3 regions of the Micromonospora sp. NPDC049679 genome follow, and region 2 is predicted to be linked to each of the others. Evidence: predicted binding sites of a transcription regulator. Region 2 holds the regulator's gene; each other region holds the start of a gene.

Region 1 (5,484 bases), on a different contig from region 2:
AGGTCGAGGTGCGCACGAGCCGACCCCATGCGTCGGAGCGGAAGTTGGAGTTCTGCGCGACGCCGGCGACCGCCCGCGGATGAAGTGCCTGCAGGTAGAGGGAACGGAGACCGGCGACGATCAAAATCGGCTCGCTGTGCACCTTCCAGGTGACCGAGCCCGGTCCGAACAGCCCGAGGTCTTCCTCTGCGTCCATGCCACCAAGGTTGCCATGGTCCCCGGGCCACGGTGGCGGCGCATCACTCGTCGGCGCGGCGCTCCGCCTGGCAGGCCGGGCAGAGTCCCCAGAACGTCACCTCAGCCTCGTCGACGGTGAAGCCGTGGACGGCGTCGGGTTCGAGGCAGGGCGCCGCGCCGAGCGCGCAATCGATATCGGCGACCTCGCCGCAACCGCGGCAGACGACGTGGTGGTGGTTGTCGCCGGTGCGGGCCTCGTAGCGTGCGGGGCTGCCGGCCGGCTCGATGCGTCGGGCGAGACCGGCGCGGGAGAGGGCGCCGAGCACGTCGTAGACCGCCTGGGTGGAGACCGAGTCGAGTCGGTGACGCACCCGGGTGGCGATCTCGTCGACCTCGAGGTGTCCGCCGCCCGAGAGGACGCCGAGAACGGCGAGGCGTGGCCGGGTGACCCGCAGCCCCCGCGACCTCAGCAGTTCCTCGTCCGACACCCAGTCATCACAACACGCCGACCAATGCCCTTCAACCAGCAGTCGTGTCGGAGGTCGGGCCGAACACCACGGGCGTCTCGTCGATCGGTGCGCGTTTCTGTGCCGATCGGCTGAACCGGACCGATCTCAATTGCGTGTACCCGGTTGCGGGGGGCCGCTCGCTTGGGCCCCGCGCCATACCCTGGCGTGGCGGTTCAATGCTTCCCCTCGAGGAGGACGTCGATGTTCGACGAGTTCATGGGCATGCCGATGCATCCGCTGCTGGTGCATGGCGTGGTGGTCTTCGTGCCGTTGCTGGTACTGGCGGCGCTGGCCTACGCCCTGGTGCCGCGGGTGCGCGACCGCGTCGGCTGGGCCGCCGCGCTGCTCGCCATCGCGGCTCCGGTCTCGGCCTTCCTGGCCACGCAGTCGGGGGAGGCGCTGGAGCGCCGTCTGGTGGCGAAGGGTTATCAGGGCGAGGCTCTCGCGAAGATTCAACAGCACGCCGAGTACGGGGACATGACGTTCTGGTTCTCGCTGGGCCTTGCGGTCGCCACCGGACTGCTGCTCTGGGTCACGAGCGGCAGCCGCCGCGTGTCTGGCCTGCCGTCCTGGGTGGGCCTAGTACTGACCGTCGTGATCGTGGTGTTGGCCGTCGTCGCCAGCATCTACGTCTTCCTGGCCGGGGACTCCGGCGCGAAGATGTTGTGGAGCGAGGTCTGATCGCGGCGATCAGAAGAGCACCCGCGAGCAGAGCAGACAGACGACGACGAGCAGGACGGCGCCGGCGACCAGCCCCACGCCGTAGGTCAACGTCCGGGCGCTCTGCTCGTCGGCTTCCACGGCCGTCTCGTCCTGCGCCGGCAGTTGCCGCGGCGGCGGTGGTTGCATCACCACGGGTGGGCGCCAACCCGGTGGCGGGGGCGCGCTCGGCGGGGGTCCGGCGTACGAGTGATCGTCGCGCGGCGGGGCCGGTGGGCCGGGCGGGGCGTCGGGGCCGTCAGGCCGGCGCCAGAACCGGTCGTCCGTCGGCTCATCGCTGCGGGTCGTCACGCCGAACGACGCTACCAATTGCCGTGGACGGACCGGGCCGAGTGCCCGTGCCGGTCCGGCGCGGGTACGCTGCGGAGCGTGAACGGGGTGGATGGGGACCGGGCGCCGGGCGCGGCCGGGGACGATGACCGGACGGTCGACCTGAGCCACGACGGCCTCGGCCTGTTGCCGGAGCAGAGCTCGGACGACACGGACCGGGGTTGGGGTGAGAGCCCGTCCTCGAACGACGACCGGCTGCTCGCCGATCGTCCGCCGCACTGGGGCTAGCCCGTCTGTACGATCACCCCGAAACGGGTGTTTTCCGGCATTATGCTGGTCCTTCGTGCCGCCTCCGGCTTCATCGCCAGGTAGATCGCGGCACCGCCGGCCGCCTCCACGCCCGGCACCGCCAGCACCAGCGCGCCGGCGGCGACGACCAGCGGCTCGACCGGCGCGCGGCTGCCGGCACCGGGCAGAGCGAGCAGGTCCACCCGGTCGCCCGGCCTGACCACCGCGAGGGCGGCGGGCTCGGCCAACCGTACGGGCAGCCCGACCGAACCGGCGGGGAGTGGCCGACGGCCTCCGTCGGGGACGGGGGACGCGCCGGGGACCGCCGCGGGACAGGACGCGACCGGCTCCCGCGCGTACAGGACGCCTGCCGCGGTCGCCAACAGAGCCGCGACCAGCGCCACCCGTAACGCCGTCACCGGTCGGGGCAGGCGCGGTCGCCGCAGCGGGCCGAGCGGACCGTCCCGGACGTCGGGTGTCACCATCACGCCTCCCGTCGACAGCGCGGTGGCGTGCCTCGCATGCCTACCGGTGGCAGCAGGTTAAGCAGTGCCGGGCCGCGCGGCGGTATGCCGGCGGCCCGTCTGTGGATAACCCGGAGGCCTGTGGACAGCCGCCGCGGTAGGACTTGATCTGCTAGGAGGCGCTGCTCGAGGAGGAAGCGCCGGACGAGGCGGCGGGGGCGGCCGACTTCGGCTTGGAGCCGGAGTCGCCAGTCGAGCCGTTCGCCGCTGCCGGCTTCGCCGCGGGCTTGCTCTCGGCGGGCTTGCTCTCAACCGTCGAGGTGGCGCCGGACGAGCCGTTGGCGCGTGAGTCGGTGCGGTAGAAGCCCGAGCCCTTGAAGACGATGCCGACGGAGTTGAAGACCTTGCGTAGCTTCCCCTCGCACGCCGGGCACTCGGTCAGCGGCTCATCGGCGAAAGATTGCACCGCCTCGAGCTGATGGCCGCAGGCGGTGCAGGCGTACTGGTACGTGGGCACGGTCTCCTCCGAATCTTGCCAAGTGGTTGGCACTCGACGCATTCGAGTGCCAATGGTGCGTCATGAAACCCTCCCCCGTCCACCCGGGCAGCGATGGTCACACTCGTCAGGGCGACAGCGGACGCAGCCCACCGGGCATGATCACCGCCCGGACACGGTGGTCGTGGGCCTCCGCGGGTACGGTTTCGACCAGTTCGCCGTCGTGGAGCAACGCCACCGTGAGCACCCCGCGCCCGACCCGCGCCAGCGCCCGGTCGTACGACCCGCCGCCGCGGCCCAGCCGGACGCCGCGCCCGTCCACCGCCACCGCCGGAACGACGACAAGCTCGGCGTCCCCGATCGCGGCCGCTCCGAGCCGTGCGCCGGCGGGCTCGCGCAGGCCACGCCCGGCGGCGGGCAAGGGCGATCCCGGCACGTAGCCGGCCCAGTCCAGATCGAGATCGGATCGGAGCACCGGCAGCAGCACCCGCCCGCCCGGCCCGACCGCGGTCGCGAGCACGTCGGGCAGGTCGGGACCGCCCGGCTCGCTGCCGACCGGCGCGTATCCGGCGACGCAGCGCGGCGCGAAACGCCGTATGAGATCGGCCACCGCCACCTGGACCTGCGCGGCGGCGGCGGCGCGCGCCTCGGCCGGCAGCGCCCGGCGGCGGCGGAGGATATCGGCGCGGAGCCGCGCCTTCGCTGGTCGCGCGGCATGAGAATCATCGCGAAAATCCGACACGCAACACCCCTGCGGCAACGTCTGCGAAACATGCGACTTGTGTCAGCATCGCAGCAAGGGGTGCGGATCCGCCGGGGGGCAACGAGTGACGCTGCGTGGACGGTTGACCGCGGCGTTTCTCGCTGTCGTGCTCGGCCCGGTGCTCCTCGGCGCCTTCTTCGTCGGGGCGACCGTCGCCGCGGTCAGATACAACCGCTCAATGGAGCGACTCGACCTCGCCGCCACGAGCGTGCGCACCTCGGTCAACGCCCTCTGCCAGCAACTACACGCCGCCGCCGACGCCGTCGCCATGCTCGCAGACCCGTCGCGCGTCGCCGTGGCGGCCAACCAGGTCGTCTCGCGCGGACTCGCCTCCGCTGTCGTGGTCACCCGCCCCGACGGCAAGCAACTCTTCGCCACCCCCGCCCGGCCGCCGCTGCCGTGGGCCGACTGCGCCGCGGCCGGCGGGACGGCCGGCCCCGAGGCGATCAGCGTGCGCGTGGAGATCCGGGACGCCGGCGGAGAGCCACTGGGCGAGGTCGTCGTCGCCCGGCGCCTCGACACCCCGTTCGTCACCCGGCTGGCGGCCGCGACGGGCGCCGCCATCACGCTGCTGCCCGGCGACGCCACGCCACCCGACTCGCTGCGCAGCACGGAATCCGCGGACGTGCGCGACGCCGTGGTCGCCGCGGCACAGCGCCTACGCGGCGACCGGACGGCCGACACCGACGTCGGCCGGTACGTCCGACGGGTCGGACCGTCCCCCGGACAGCCACTCCCGCTGGTGCTCTCCGTGCCCCGCACCGTGCCGCAGGGGCTGTACGCGGTGCTCATCGTCACCGTTCTGCTCGCCGGCCTCCTCGCCGTGCTGGCCGCCTGGTGGCTGGCCCGCTCCACCACCCGACCCCTCGCCGAACTCGCGCACGCCGCCGACCGGGTCGCCGACGGTGACCTGGCCGCCCGCGTGCCGGTACGGACCAACGACGAGGTGGGACAGCTGGCGAGCGCGTTCAACCGGATGACCCGGGAGACCCAGACCTACGTGCAGGCGCTGACCGTCAGCCGGGACCAGTTGCGTGGGCACCTCGCGATCCTCGGCGACACCCTGTCCAGCACCCATGACCTGAAGCGGATCCTGCAGGTGATCCTGCAGACCGCGCTCGTCGCGACCGGCGCCCGGGCCGGCGCGGTGCTGGTGCTCGACCCCGCGACCGGCCTGCTGGTCGGGCAGTACGCCGAGGGCCTGGACGGCAGCCTCGGACTGCCCGCGCCGACGCAACCCGCCGACGCGCTGCCCGCCGTCGACGCCGGATCGGACGCCGCCCCCGCTTCCGACGCCGGCACCGACCACGAACCGGAGACGTTGACGGTGCCGATCGGCACCGGACTGCTCGGTACGGTCGCGGCGAGCGGTGAACCGCTGCGGGGACGGGTGGACCGCGACGGTCCGGTGCTGTCACCGGAGGAGCCGGCCTGCCACACGTACGTGGCCGTGCCCTTCTCGGTTCCCGGGCAGCCCGTCGACCCGCCGCCGGCCACTCCCGGCGCGTCCGCCGCACCACCCGCCGCCGAGCCGCCGACCTCGCTCGGGGTGCTCGCCCTCTACGACCGGCTCGGCTCCGACGAATTCGACGACGCGGACCTGAGCACCCTGCGCACCTTCGCGGGCCAGGCGGCCGTGGCGGTCGACAACGTGCGCGTGCACCGGGAGGCGCAGCGCCTGTCGCTGACGGACCCGCTCACCGGGCTGTGGAACTACCGGCACCTGCAGGAGTCGATCCGGCGGGAGGTGGAGCGCGCCAACCGCTTCGGCCGGATGCTGACCGTGCTCGCCCTCGA
Region 2 (5,484 bases):
CGGCAAGGACTGGGCGCTGATCAAGCTGGCCAGCCCGGTCAGCCTCCCGACGCTGAAGATCGCGACCACGACGGCGTACAACAGCGGCACCTTCACCGTCGCCGGCTGGGGCGCCAACCGGGAGGGCGGCGCACAGCAGCGCTACCTGCTGAAGGCGCAGGTGCCGTTCGTCAGCGACGCGAGCTGCCGGCAGTCGTACCCGGATCTGGTCCCGAACGAGGAAATCTGCGCCGGCTACGCGCAGGGCGGGGTCGACACCTGCCAGGGTGACTCCGGTGGCCCGATGTTCCGCCGGGACGCCGCCAACGCGTGGATCCAGGTCGGCATCGTGAGCTGGGGCAACGGCTGCGCCCGCCCCAACTACCCCGGCGTCTACACGGAGGTCAGCACGTTCGCCTCGGCCATCGCCTCCGCCGCCGCGGGCTTGTAGCTGCCGTACCGCCCGTGCCGCCCCGCCCGGACCCGTTCGGGCGGGGCGGCGCCGTCTCTACCTGACGGTGCCGGCGTGCGGCGTGATCGTCACCATCGGCCGAGCCGGGCCGAGAGGACGGCGAGCGCGGCCACCCCCGCCGTCGATGTGCGCAGCACCGCCTCGCCCAGGCGCACCGACCGCGCGCCGGCCGCCTCGAACGCTTTGAGTTCGGCGGGGGCGATGCCACCCTCCGGCCCCACCACGAGAACGATCTCCCCCTGGTCGGGCAGCTCCACGGTCGACAACCGGGTCTCCGCCTCCTCGTGCAGCACGAAGCCCGCCGCGGCGGCGCCGAGCCGGCGGGTCACCGCCGCAGTCGACTCGTCGGGGTCGGACGCGGACCCGGCGACCACCGGCAGCCAGGCGCGACGGGCCTGTTTCGCCGCTTCCCGGGCGGTCGTCGCCCACTTGTCCCGGGCGCGCGCGCCCCGGTCACCGCGCCACTGCGTCACCGACCGCGCCGCCGCCCAGGGCACGATCTCGTCGACCCCGACCTCGGTCATCGCCTGCACGGCGAGTTCGCCCCGGTCGCCCTTCGCGATCCCCTGCACGACGACGAGGCGCGGGTGGAGCGGCTCGGTGTGCCGGCGGGAGCGGATCGACAGATCGAGGTGGCCCCGGCCGACGGCGGTGACCACCGCCGTCGCGCTGCCACCGCGTCCGTCGGCGAGGAGCAACTCCTCCCCCACCCGCAACCGCTGCACGGTGGCGGCGTGGTGACCTTCGGCCCCGCCGAGGGTGTAGGTGTCGCCCGACGGCAGCGACCCGACCAGGAACAGCGGTGCGCTCACCGGGTCAGGCGTGGCCGTTGAAGGCGTCGCGCATCCGGGAGAAGAAGCCGCCCTGCTTGCTGAGCTCGGCCACCTCTTCGCCGCGGGTCTTCGCGAACTCGCGCAGCGTCCGCTCCTGGTCGGCGTCGAGCTTGGTCGGCGTGCGCACGTCGAGGTGCACGTAGAGGTCGCCGCGACCGGTGCCGCGCAGGTGTGGCACGCCCCGGGCGCGCAGCCGCAGCGTCGCGCCCGGCTGGGTGCCGGCCTTGACGTCGACCGGTTCCTCGCTGTCGAGAGTCTTGATGGTCAACCGGGTGCCCAGGGCCGCCGCGGTCATCGGAACCGTGACCCGGCAGTGCAGGTCGTCGCCCTTGCGGGAGTAGACGTCGTGCGGCCGTTCGTGGATCTCCACGTAGAGATCACCGGCGGTGCCGCCACCGGGGCCCACCTCGCCCTGCTGGGCGAGGCGGATCCGCATGCCGTCCTCGACCCCGGCCGGGATCTTGACGGTCAGCGAACGGCGGGTGCGGACCCGGCCGTCACCCGCGCAGGTCGGGCAGGGGTGCGGGATGACCGTGCCGTAGCCCTGGCAGACGGTGCAGGGGCGGGAGGAGACGACCTGACCGAGGAAGGTGCGCTGGATCGACTGAACCTCGCCCCGCCCGCCACACGCCTCACAGGTCGCGAGGTGGGTGCCGTCGGCCGTGCCGGCGCCGGAGCAGGTGGTGCAGACCACGGCGGTGTCGACGGTGATCGGCGCCTCGACGCCGAAGGCGGTCTCGTTGAGGTCGAGCTCCAGACGCAGGATCGCGTCGGCGCCGGGCCGGGTCCGCGGCCGCGGCCCGCGGGACGCGCCGCCCGCGCCGCCGAAGAACGCGTCCATGATGTCCTGGAAGCCGACGAACGGGCCGGCGCCGGGCCCGCCCGGGCCGCCACCGCCGCCCGGCGCGAGAGGGTCTCCGCCCAGGTCGACGATCTGCCGCTTCTGGTCGTCGGAGAGGACCTCGTACGCCGCGTTGATGTCCTTGAACTTCTCGTGCGCCTCGGGATCCGGGTTGACGTCCGGGTGGAACTGGCGCGCCAGCTTCCGGTAGGCCCGCTTGATCTCGTCGTCGGAGGCTTCCCGGCTCACGCCGAGAATCCCGTAGTAGTCCTTGGCCACTGCGTTCCGTGTCCTCATGTCAGTCGCGCGATGTCAGTCTCGCGTGGGCAGTCCGCCGGTGGTCGGTGCCGAGCCGGCGGGTCAGTTCTGGGCCAGCAGGTCGCCCACGTAGCGTGCCACGGCACGCACCGTGGCGATGGTGCCGGGGTAGTCCATCCGGGTCGGCCCCAGCACACCGAGGCCACCCACGATGGTGGCGCCCGGTCCGTAACCGGTGCTGACCACGGAGGCCAACCGGAGGTTGTCGAACTCGTTCTCGTCGCCGATGCGCACCCGAAGCGTGCTCGGCTCCACCTCACCGATCAGCTTGAGCAGGATGACCTCCTCCTCGAGCGCCTCGAGGATCGGGCGTAACGAGCCCTGGAAATCGAGGACGCCACCCCGGGTCAGGTTAGCCGTACCCGCCAGGGCGATGCGCTCCTCGTGCCGTTCGACGAGGGTCTCCAGCAGCACCGAGGCGAGAGTGGCCATCGCCGGCCGCAGGGCGGGCACCGCCTCCTCGACCAGCGCCTGCACCAGCGGCGGGGTGTCCGAGAGACGCTTGCCGCCGAGCTTTTCGTTGACCAGGCGGCGCAGGTCGGTGATGTCGTCGGCCGGCACCGGGCCGGGGAGTTCGACCAGTCGCTGCTCGACCCGACCGGTATCGGCGATCATGACGAGCATGAGCCGGGTGGTGGAGATCGGCACCAGCTCCAGGTGACGGACCGAGGATCGGGCCAGGCTCGGGTACTGCACGACGGCGACCTGCCGGGTGAGCTGCGCGAGCAGCCGTACGGTGCGGTGCACGACGTCGTCGAGGTCCACCGCGCCGACCAGGAAACGCTCGATCGCCCGGCGCTCGGCCGGGGTGAGCGGCTTCACCCGCGAGAGGCGGTCCACGAAGAGCCGGTAGCCGCGGTCGGTCGGGACGCGGCCCGCACTGGTGTGCGGTTGCCGGATGTAGCCCTCCTCCTCGAGCACGGCCATATCGTTGCGCACCGTGGCGGGCGACACGCCGAGCTGATGCCGTTCGACGAGCGTCTTGCTGCCGACCGGTTCCTGGGTCGCAACGTAGTCCTCGACGATGGCACGGAGCACGTCGAGTTTCCGGTCGTCGAGACCCATCTCCACCTCCTCGCGCACTACGCTGGCACTCGACTGTAGCGAGTGCCAGCATACGTCGGCGACCAGGCGGAAGCGATGATCACATTGCCGGTGGAGCAGTATATGCCGGACAAATACGGTACGCGGTAGCTGTATCCGAGACGGTGCGAGTGCTGAAAGCCCCGATCAGCGCGGCGGTCCGAGTGTTACCTCGCATCCGTTGATGCCGGCCCCTACGGTGATTTTCATGACTGAGCCACCTCGCCCGTTCGGAGACGGCGATCCCGGTGCCACACCCCCGCACCCGACGTCTCCACCCCCGGGCCCCGGGTCCCACCCCACGTCCGGCGAGTCCGGCCCTCCCGGCTACCCGCCGCCACCGCCGTACGGCACACCGGCCGGTGGCGGCTACCCACCGCCGGCGCCCGGTGGCGGCTACCCACCACCCGGTGCCGGCTACCCGCCTCCCCCGCCGTACGGCACGCCGCCCGGCGGCGGCTACCCGCCAGCCGGTGGCTACTACGGCGCCGGCGGGATCCCGAGCGGCTACGCGGACAACGACGAGAAGACCTGGGCGCTGATCGCCCACTTCGGCGGCGCCGTCGGCGCGCTGATCAGCTGGGGCACCCTCGGCTGGGTCGCACCGTTGATCGCGCTGCTCGCCAAGGGGCAGCAGTCGCCGACGGTCCGGGCCCACGCGGTGGCCGCCCTCAACTTCCAGATCCTCTGGTCGATCGTCTCGTTCGTCTCGCTGGCCCTCGGCGGCTGCCTCTTCTGGCTGGTGATCCCGATGGTGCTGTTCCTGGTACCGCTCGTGCCGATCATCTTCGGCATCATCGGCGGGGTCCGGGCCAACGAGGGGCAGCTCTACCGCTACCCGATGACGGTCTCCTGGATCAAGTAGGCGAGTCGTGGCGGGGCCGGCACGCGGTCCCGCCACGGATGCGCCGCGCTCAGGGCAGCAGGTCGCGAACGACCGCGTCGGCGAGGAGCCGCCCGCGCAGCGTGAGCTCCGCGCGCCCGGCGGCGTACCCGGACCGCTGCAGCAGCCCGTCGGCGAGGGCCCGCGCCGCACCCGCCCGGCCGGCCTCGTCGAGCACGTCCAACGGCAGCCCCGACGCGAGCCGCAGTCGCAACATCACGTCCTCGACCCGTCGGTCGGTGGCGCTCAACACCTCCCGCGCCTGCCCCGGCGACGCGCCGGCCGCCACGCGTTCGGCGTAGACGCTCGGGTGTTTCACGTTCCACCAGCGCACCCCACCGACGTGGCTGTGCGCTCCCGGGCCGAGGCCCCACCAGTCGCCGCCGGTCCAGTAGAGCAGGTTGTGCCGGCAGCGGGCGTCCGGCGAGGTGGCCCAGTTCGACACCTCGTACCAGGAGAAGCCGGCCGCCTGCAGCGCGGCCTCCGCGGCGAGATAGCGGTCCGCCGCCACGTCGTCCGACGGGTACGGCAGCTCACCGCGGCGCATCCGGGCGGCGAGCCGCGTCCCGTCCTCCACGATCAGCGCGTACGCGCTGACGTGGTCGACCCCCGCGGCGATCACCGCGGCGAGGGACCCGGCGAAGTCCTCCGCGCTCTCCCCCGGCGTCCCGTAGATCAGATCGAGGTTGACGTGGTCGAAACCGGCGTCCCGTGCCTCGCCGACCGCGGCGACGGCCCGGCCGGCGGTGTGCCGCCGGTCGAGCAGCGCGAGCACGCCGGGCGAGGCGGACTGCATGCCCAGCGAGATCCGGGTGTACCCGGCCGCGCGCAGCGTCTTGAGCGATGCCGGCGAAACGGACTCCGGGTTGGCCTCCGTGGTGACCTCGGCGTCGGCGGCGAGCCCCCAGGTCGCGTCGATGCCGTCGAGGATCCGGGCGAGATCGTCGGCGGGCAGCAGGGTCGGGGTGCCGCCGCCCACGAAGACGGTGTCCACCCGGCGCGGCGGGGCGTCACCCAGCACCCCGGCGGCCAGCTTGAGCTCGGCGAGGACGGCGTCCGCGTACCCCTCGCGGCT
Region 3 (5,484 bases), on a different contig from region 2:
GGCCGCGGCCGAACCGGCAGCGTGCCGGCACGATCCAGAGAACTGTCGATCTGGCCGGCCGGCTTCGGCCATGGTGCCGGACGGGCTCCGTGCGGCGCGCGCAGTGACCATGACCGATCAACGACAGTGCGTCTGGGCAGGCGGCGAGAATCAGGACAGCCGATCCGCAGTGTCCTTTTTGGGGTAGTGCACCGCTGGGATGCCTCGTGTAGCGTGCGATTTCGGCCGCTGGTTTCCGGGACCGGCACGGACCACGGATCGGCGGCTCCGGCCAGCGAATGCGCCAGCCGGGGGTCGTCGAGACCCAGCACCATCGAAGTGAGGAAGTGCACCGTGGCACAGGGCACCGTCAAGTGGTTCAACAGCGAAAAGGGCTACGGGTTCATCGCGGTTGACGGGGGTGAGGACGTCTTCGTCCACTTCTCGGCCATCGAGATGGACGGTTACAAGGCGCTCGACGACGGTCAGCGCGTCGAGTTCGACGTCGCGCAGGGACAGAAGGGCCCGCAGGCCGAAAAGGTACGCCTGATCGCCTGAGCGTGCCCCGGCCGCTGATGCCGCCGATGCTCCATTGATCAAGGGCATGTCTCCGCCCTCGCGAGGTGTGTACCGGCGCCTGGTTCGTTTCCGCGTCGGGTAGCCGACCGACCGATGCCTCTTCCGTATGACTAGCTGCAAGATCGTGATTTGTCGCGAGCCAGCTATGCGAGGAGAGTCATGGTCGACCAGCCTCCGCCGGATCAGCCCCAGCCCGGCGTCGGCCCTGAGCCGGGCCCGGATCGGCAGCCGCCGAACCTTCCGTCGAACCTTCCGCCGTGGGCATTTTCCGTCGAGGGGTCGCAGCCCGGCTATCCGATTCCCCCGGGCGCCTACCCGCCCGGCTATCCGATTCCCGCCGGCGCCTACCCGCCCGGTTGGGGCTACTGGCCGTCGGGCCCGGGCTATCTCGACCCCAACGACCCGCTCGTCACGCCTCCCGGCGTCGGCATCAGCGGATGGCTCGCCCGGGTGGGCGGCATGGTCCGACGAAGCTGGTGGATGGTTCTGTTGATCATGTTGGTCACCCAGGCGGTGCCGGCGGTCGTGCTCGGTCTCGCCACGCTCCCGCTGCGGCAGAACGTGACACCGGTGTACGGCGCCGGGGAGCCGGACGCCGCGCAGTTCGAGCCCCTGTTCCGCGACTTCGTCGCCTTCGTGGGGGTCGTGATCGTCGCCGCCGTCCTGATCAGCCTGATCCAGAGTATGGGCTGGGCCGCGGGCACGTGGGCGGTAACCCGGCAGGCGCTCGGCGAGCCGGTGCGGCTGGGTGCGGCGCTCCGTTACGGCCTGCGCCGCGCGCCGGCATTGTGGGGCTGGTCGCTGCTCGCCGGCGTGATCGTGGCCGCCGGTTTCTGCGCCTGCGTCCTGCCCGGCATCTACTTCATCTTCGTGCTGAGCCTGGTCGGGCCGATCGTCCTCTTCGAGCGCGCCAATCCCATCGGCCGGTCGTTCCGGATGTTCCACAACCGCTTCGGCATGGTGCTCGGCCGGGTCGCCGTCGTCGCCCTGGTCGCCGCCGCCGGAAATGTCGTCGTCGTCGGCGTGCTGGGGAGTCTCGGGATGGTCGCCGTGGACGTCGACCAGACCGGGTCGGTCGGGCTGTCGGTCGGCATCGTGGCGATGACTCTCGTCGCGGCGCTGCTCAATCTGCCGCTTTACGGTGTCTATCTGGTCGGTCTCGTGGTCACCTATGCGGAGCAGCGGGCCCAGGAAGCTCCGGTGACCGCCGGGCAGTTGGCGGCCGAACTGGGGTGAGCCGGAACGGTGCGGGTGCCCCAAGCCGCTTGCACTCGGCAGGGGAGAGTGCTAAACAAGTGGTTGGCACTCGCAGACCGTGAGTGCCAATGGTCGGGGCGGTGGGGCCATGGGCGCGGACTCTCCGAAGAGCGAGCGGTTATGGCCGGTCGTCGCGGGCTATCCGGCCCGGCCGGCGGACGTCACTGTCGCCAGGTAGTGACGTCCGAAGGTGCGTAAAGCAGGCGGCATCGCGGGTCCGACAGGGCCCCGAGTGTCGCGAGCGTCCAGGAGGACAACGCCGTATGGCCAAGATGATCGCGTTCGACGAAGAGGCGCGCCGCGGCCTCGAGCGGGGCATGAACCAGCTCGCCGACGCCGTAAAGGTGACGCTCGGCCCCCGTGGCCGCAACGTCGTGCTTGAGAAGAAGTGGGGCGCTCCCACCATCACCAACGATGGTGTGAGCATCGCCAAGGAGATCGAGCTCGAGGACCCGTACGAGAAGATCGGGGCTGAGCTGGTCAAGGAGGTCGCCAAGAAGACCGACGACGTTGCCGGTGACGGCACGACGACGGCGACCGTCCTCGCCCAGGCGCTGGTCCGCGAGGGCCTGCGCAACGTCGCGGCCGGCGCGAACCCGATGGCCCTGAAGCGGGGCATCGAGGCCGCCGTCGGCGCCGTGGCGGAGGAGCTGGCCAAGCTCGCCAAGGACGTCGAGACCAAGGAGCAGATCGCCTCGACCGCGTCGATCTCCGCCGGTGACAGCACCGTCGGTGAGATCATCGCCGAGGCGATGGACAAGGTCGGCAAGGAAGGCGTCATCACCGTCGAGGAGAGCAACACCTTCGGCCTGGAGCTCGAGCTCACCGAGGGTATGCGCTTCGACAAGGGCTACGTCTCCGCCTACTTCATGACCGACCCCGAGCGGATGGAGGCCGTCTTCGACGAGCCCTACATCCTGATCGCGAACAGCAAGATCTCCTCGGTGAAGGACCTGCTGCCGATCCTCGAGAAGGTCATGCAGTCGGGCAAGCCGCTGGTGATCATCGCCGAGGACGTCGAGGGCGAGGCCCTGGCCACCCTGGTCGTCAACAAGGTGCGCGGCACCTTCAAGTCCGTCGCCGTCAAGGCGCCGGGCTTCGGTGACCGCCGCAAGGCCATGCTGAACGACATCGCCATCCTCACCGGTGGCCAGGTCATCAGCGAGGAGCTCGGCCTGAAGCTCGACGCGGCCGGCCTCGACATGCTGGGCCGCGCTCGCAAGATCGTCATCACCAAGGACGAGACCACGATCGTCGATGGTTCCGGTGACGCCGAGCAGATCCAGGGTCGGGTCAACCAGATCCGTGCCGAGATCGAGAAGAGCGACTCCGACTACGACCGCGAGAAGCTGCAGGAGCGCCTGGCCAAGCTGGCCGGCGGTGTTGCGGTCATCAAGGTCGGCGCGGCCACCGAGGTCGAGCTGAAGGAGCGCAAGCACCGCATCGAGGACGCCGTCCGCAACGCGAAGGCTGCCGTCGAAGAGGGCATCGTCCCCGGTGGTGGCGTCGCGCTGGTGCAGGCCGGCAAGACCGCCTTCGACAAGCTGGACCTCGTCGGCGACGAGGCGACCGGTGTGCAGATCGTCCGGTTCGCGCTGGACGCCCCGCTGCGTCAGATCGCCGTCAACGCCGGCCTCGAGGGTGGCGTCGTGGTGGAGAAGGTGCGCAACCTGGAGGCGGGCCACGGCCTCAACGCCGCCAACGGTGAGTACGTCGACCTGCTCAAGGCCGGCATCATCGACCCGGCCAAGGTGACCCGTTCGGCGCTGCAGAACGCTGCGTCGATCGCGGCCCTGTTCCTGACCACCGAAGCTGTGGTGGCGGACAAGCCGGAGAAGAACCCGGCCCCGGCGGGTGCGCCGGGCGGCGGGGAGATGGACTTCTAAGTCCACCGCTCTACGGGGAAGGGGCGGGCCGCGTCAGCGGTCCGCCCCTTCTTCATGTCCTGGCCGTTCCGAAGTGTCGCCAACCCTGCGGATCGTTCTAGTGTCGCGGCTGGTTGCGTCGCTTCTCCGCCTGGGACACCGTCTCCCGCACCTGCCGCACGGGCGCGTCCACCACGACCGGCTCGTCGGCCACCAGCCCGTCCAGGTCGTCGGGCTCGGCGATGCCGGCGTAGTCGAGCCGGCCACCGGTCGCCTCCGCGGGCATTCCGACCAGGTGCGCCCGCGTCACGGTGTGGAGATCGTCCGGCGGTTCTTCTTCGTTGACCATGACCGCCTCCTTCCCTCGTCACCGTAGGTCGGGGCGGGGTGGCCCGGCGGGGAAATGGCGCTATCTGGCGAAAGCTCCCGTTCACCCTTTTCGATGGCTTTACATGTCTTCCAGCTCGCGCCCCTTCGTCTCGCGCACCGCGCGGAGCACGAAGATCAGCGCGAGGGCGGCGAAGATCGTGTACAGGCCGTACGCGAAGCTGAGGCCGAGGTCGGCGAGCACGGGGAACGTGGTGGAGACGAGCCAGTTGGCGACCCATTGCGCGGCCGCGGCGACCGCCAGGGCGGTCGCGCGGATCCGGTTGTTGAACATCTCGCCCAGCAGAACCCACACCACCGGCCCCCAGCTCACCCCGAACGAGACCACATAGAGGTTGGCGGCGACCAGCGCTATCTTGCCGGTGGTCGGCGCGAGCGTGAGGCTCTCCCCGGAGCCGGTGGCGGTGCTGAAACACCAGGCCAGCGTGCCGAGCGTAACGATCATGCCGGTCGCGCCGATCACCAGCAGCGGCTTGCGCCCGATCTTGTCGATCAAGGAGATCGCGACCAGCGTCACGACAATGTTCGTGATACTCGTGATGACGCTGGTCAACATGGCGTCCGACTCGGAAAAGCCGACCGCGCGCCAGAGCGTGGTCGAGTAGTAGAAAATGACGTTGATGCCGACGAATTGCTGAAACAGCGAGAGCACGATGCCGACCCACACGATCGGCAGCAGGCCGAACCGTGGACCACGCAGATCCGACAGCTGCACCGCCTGCTCCCCGCCGGCCAGCGACCGGCTGATCTCCCGCATCCGCGCTTCGACATTCCCGCCGACGAACCGCTGCAACACCTTGCGGGCCTGGTCGAGGTGACGTTGCTTGACCAGGAACCGCGGCGACTCGGGAATCTGCAGGGCGAGCAAGCCGTAGATGATCGCCGGTATGGCGGCCGAGGCGAACATCCAGCGCCAGGCCGCCCCACCCCACGGCACCGGTTCCGCGGCTCCGCCCGCCACCCGCGCGAGCGCGTAGTCGACGAGGAGCGAGACGAAGATGCCGGTGACGATGGCGAGCTGCTGCAGCGAGCCGAGCCGCCCGCGCAGCCCCGCCGGGGACATCTCGGCGATGTAGGCGGGGGCGATCACGCTCGCCGCGCCGACCGCCAGGCCGCCGACGACCCGCCACACCACCAGGCTGATCGGGCCGATCGCCAGCGCCGACCCGACCGCGCTGATCGCGAAGAGGACCGCCGCGATCAGCATGACCCGGATCCGTCCCAGCCGGTCGGCGAGAGGACCGGCGAACCAGGCGCCCACCGCGCAGCCCAGCAGCGCGGAGGAGACCACGAAGCCGAGCAGCCCCGCGGACATGTCGAACTGGGCTTCCAACGCGTCCACCGTGCCGTTGATCACGGCGGTGTCGTAGCCGAAGAGGAAACCGCCGAGCGCCGCGGCGCCGGACACCAGCACTAC

Evidence for each region. The regulator HrcA, encoded in region 2, represses chaperone genes, less so after heat shock. The targets are predictions, from matches to a motif close to GGTTNGCACNCTCNNNNNGAGNGTGCNAACC.
Region 1: the regulator HrcA is predicted to act here: its motif matches at 2,970-3,000, upstream of AB0J06_RS08675 (FmdB family zinc ribbon protein).
Region 3: the regulator HrcA is predicted to act here: its motif matches at 1,856-1,886, upstream of groL (chaperonin GroEL).

The regions. Positions count from the first base shown of each region.
Region 1 covers NZ_JBFANZ010000009.1:96,201-101,684, forward strand. Annotated here, with positions in the region: gene AB0J06_RS08645 (oxygenase MpaB family protein) at 1-196, opposite strand, end outside; gene AB0J06_RS08650 (Fur family transcriptional regulator) at 240-665, opposite strand; gene AB0J06_RS08655 (DUF2231 domain-containing protein) at 888-1,367, shown strand; gene AB0J06_RS08660 (translation initiation factor 2) at 1,377-1,697, opposite strand; gene AB0J06_RS08665 (hypothetical protein) at 1,785-1,964, shown strand; gene AB0J06_RS08670 (flagellar biosynthesis protein FlgA) at 1,961-2,449, opposite strand; gene AB0J06_RS08675 (FmdB family zinc ribbon protein) at 2,601-2,945, opposite strand; gene AB0J06_RS08680 (5-formyltetrahydrofolate cyclo-ligase) at 3,052-3,666, opposite strand; gene AB0J06_RS08685 (diguanylate cyclase) at 3,752-5,484, shown strand, end outside.
Region 2 covers NZ_JBFANZ010000024.1:65,179-70,662, forward strand. Annotated here, with positions in the region: gene AB0J06_RS17340 (serine protease) at 1-430, shown strand, start outside; gene AB0J06_RS17345 (16S rRNA (uracil(1498)-N(3))-methyltransferase) at 520-1,263, opposite strand; gene dnaJ (molecular chaperone DnaJ) at 1,268-2,404, opposite strand; gene hrcA (heat-inducible transcriptional repressor HrcA) at 2,486-3,508, opposite strand; gene AB0J06_RS17360 (DUF4870 domain-containing protein) at 3,735-4,391, shown strand; gene hemW (radical SAM family heme chaperone HemW) at 4,441-5,484, opposite strand, start outside.
Region 3 covers NZ_JBFANZ010000002.1:56,438-61,921, reverse strand. Annotated here, with positions in the region: gene AB0J06_RS02015 (cold-shock protein) at 334-537, shown strand; gene AB0J06_RS02010 (hypothetical protein) at 718-1,794, shown strand; gene groL (chaperonin GroEL) at 2,079-3,701, shown strand; gene AB0J06_RS02000 (hypothetical protein) at 3,799-4,029, opposite strand; gene AB0J06_RS01995 (sugar porter family MFS transporter) at 4,129-5,484, opposite strand, start outside.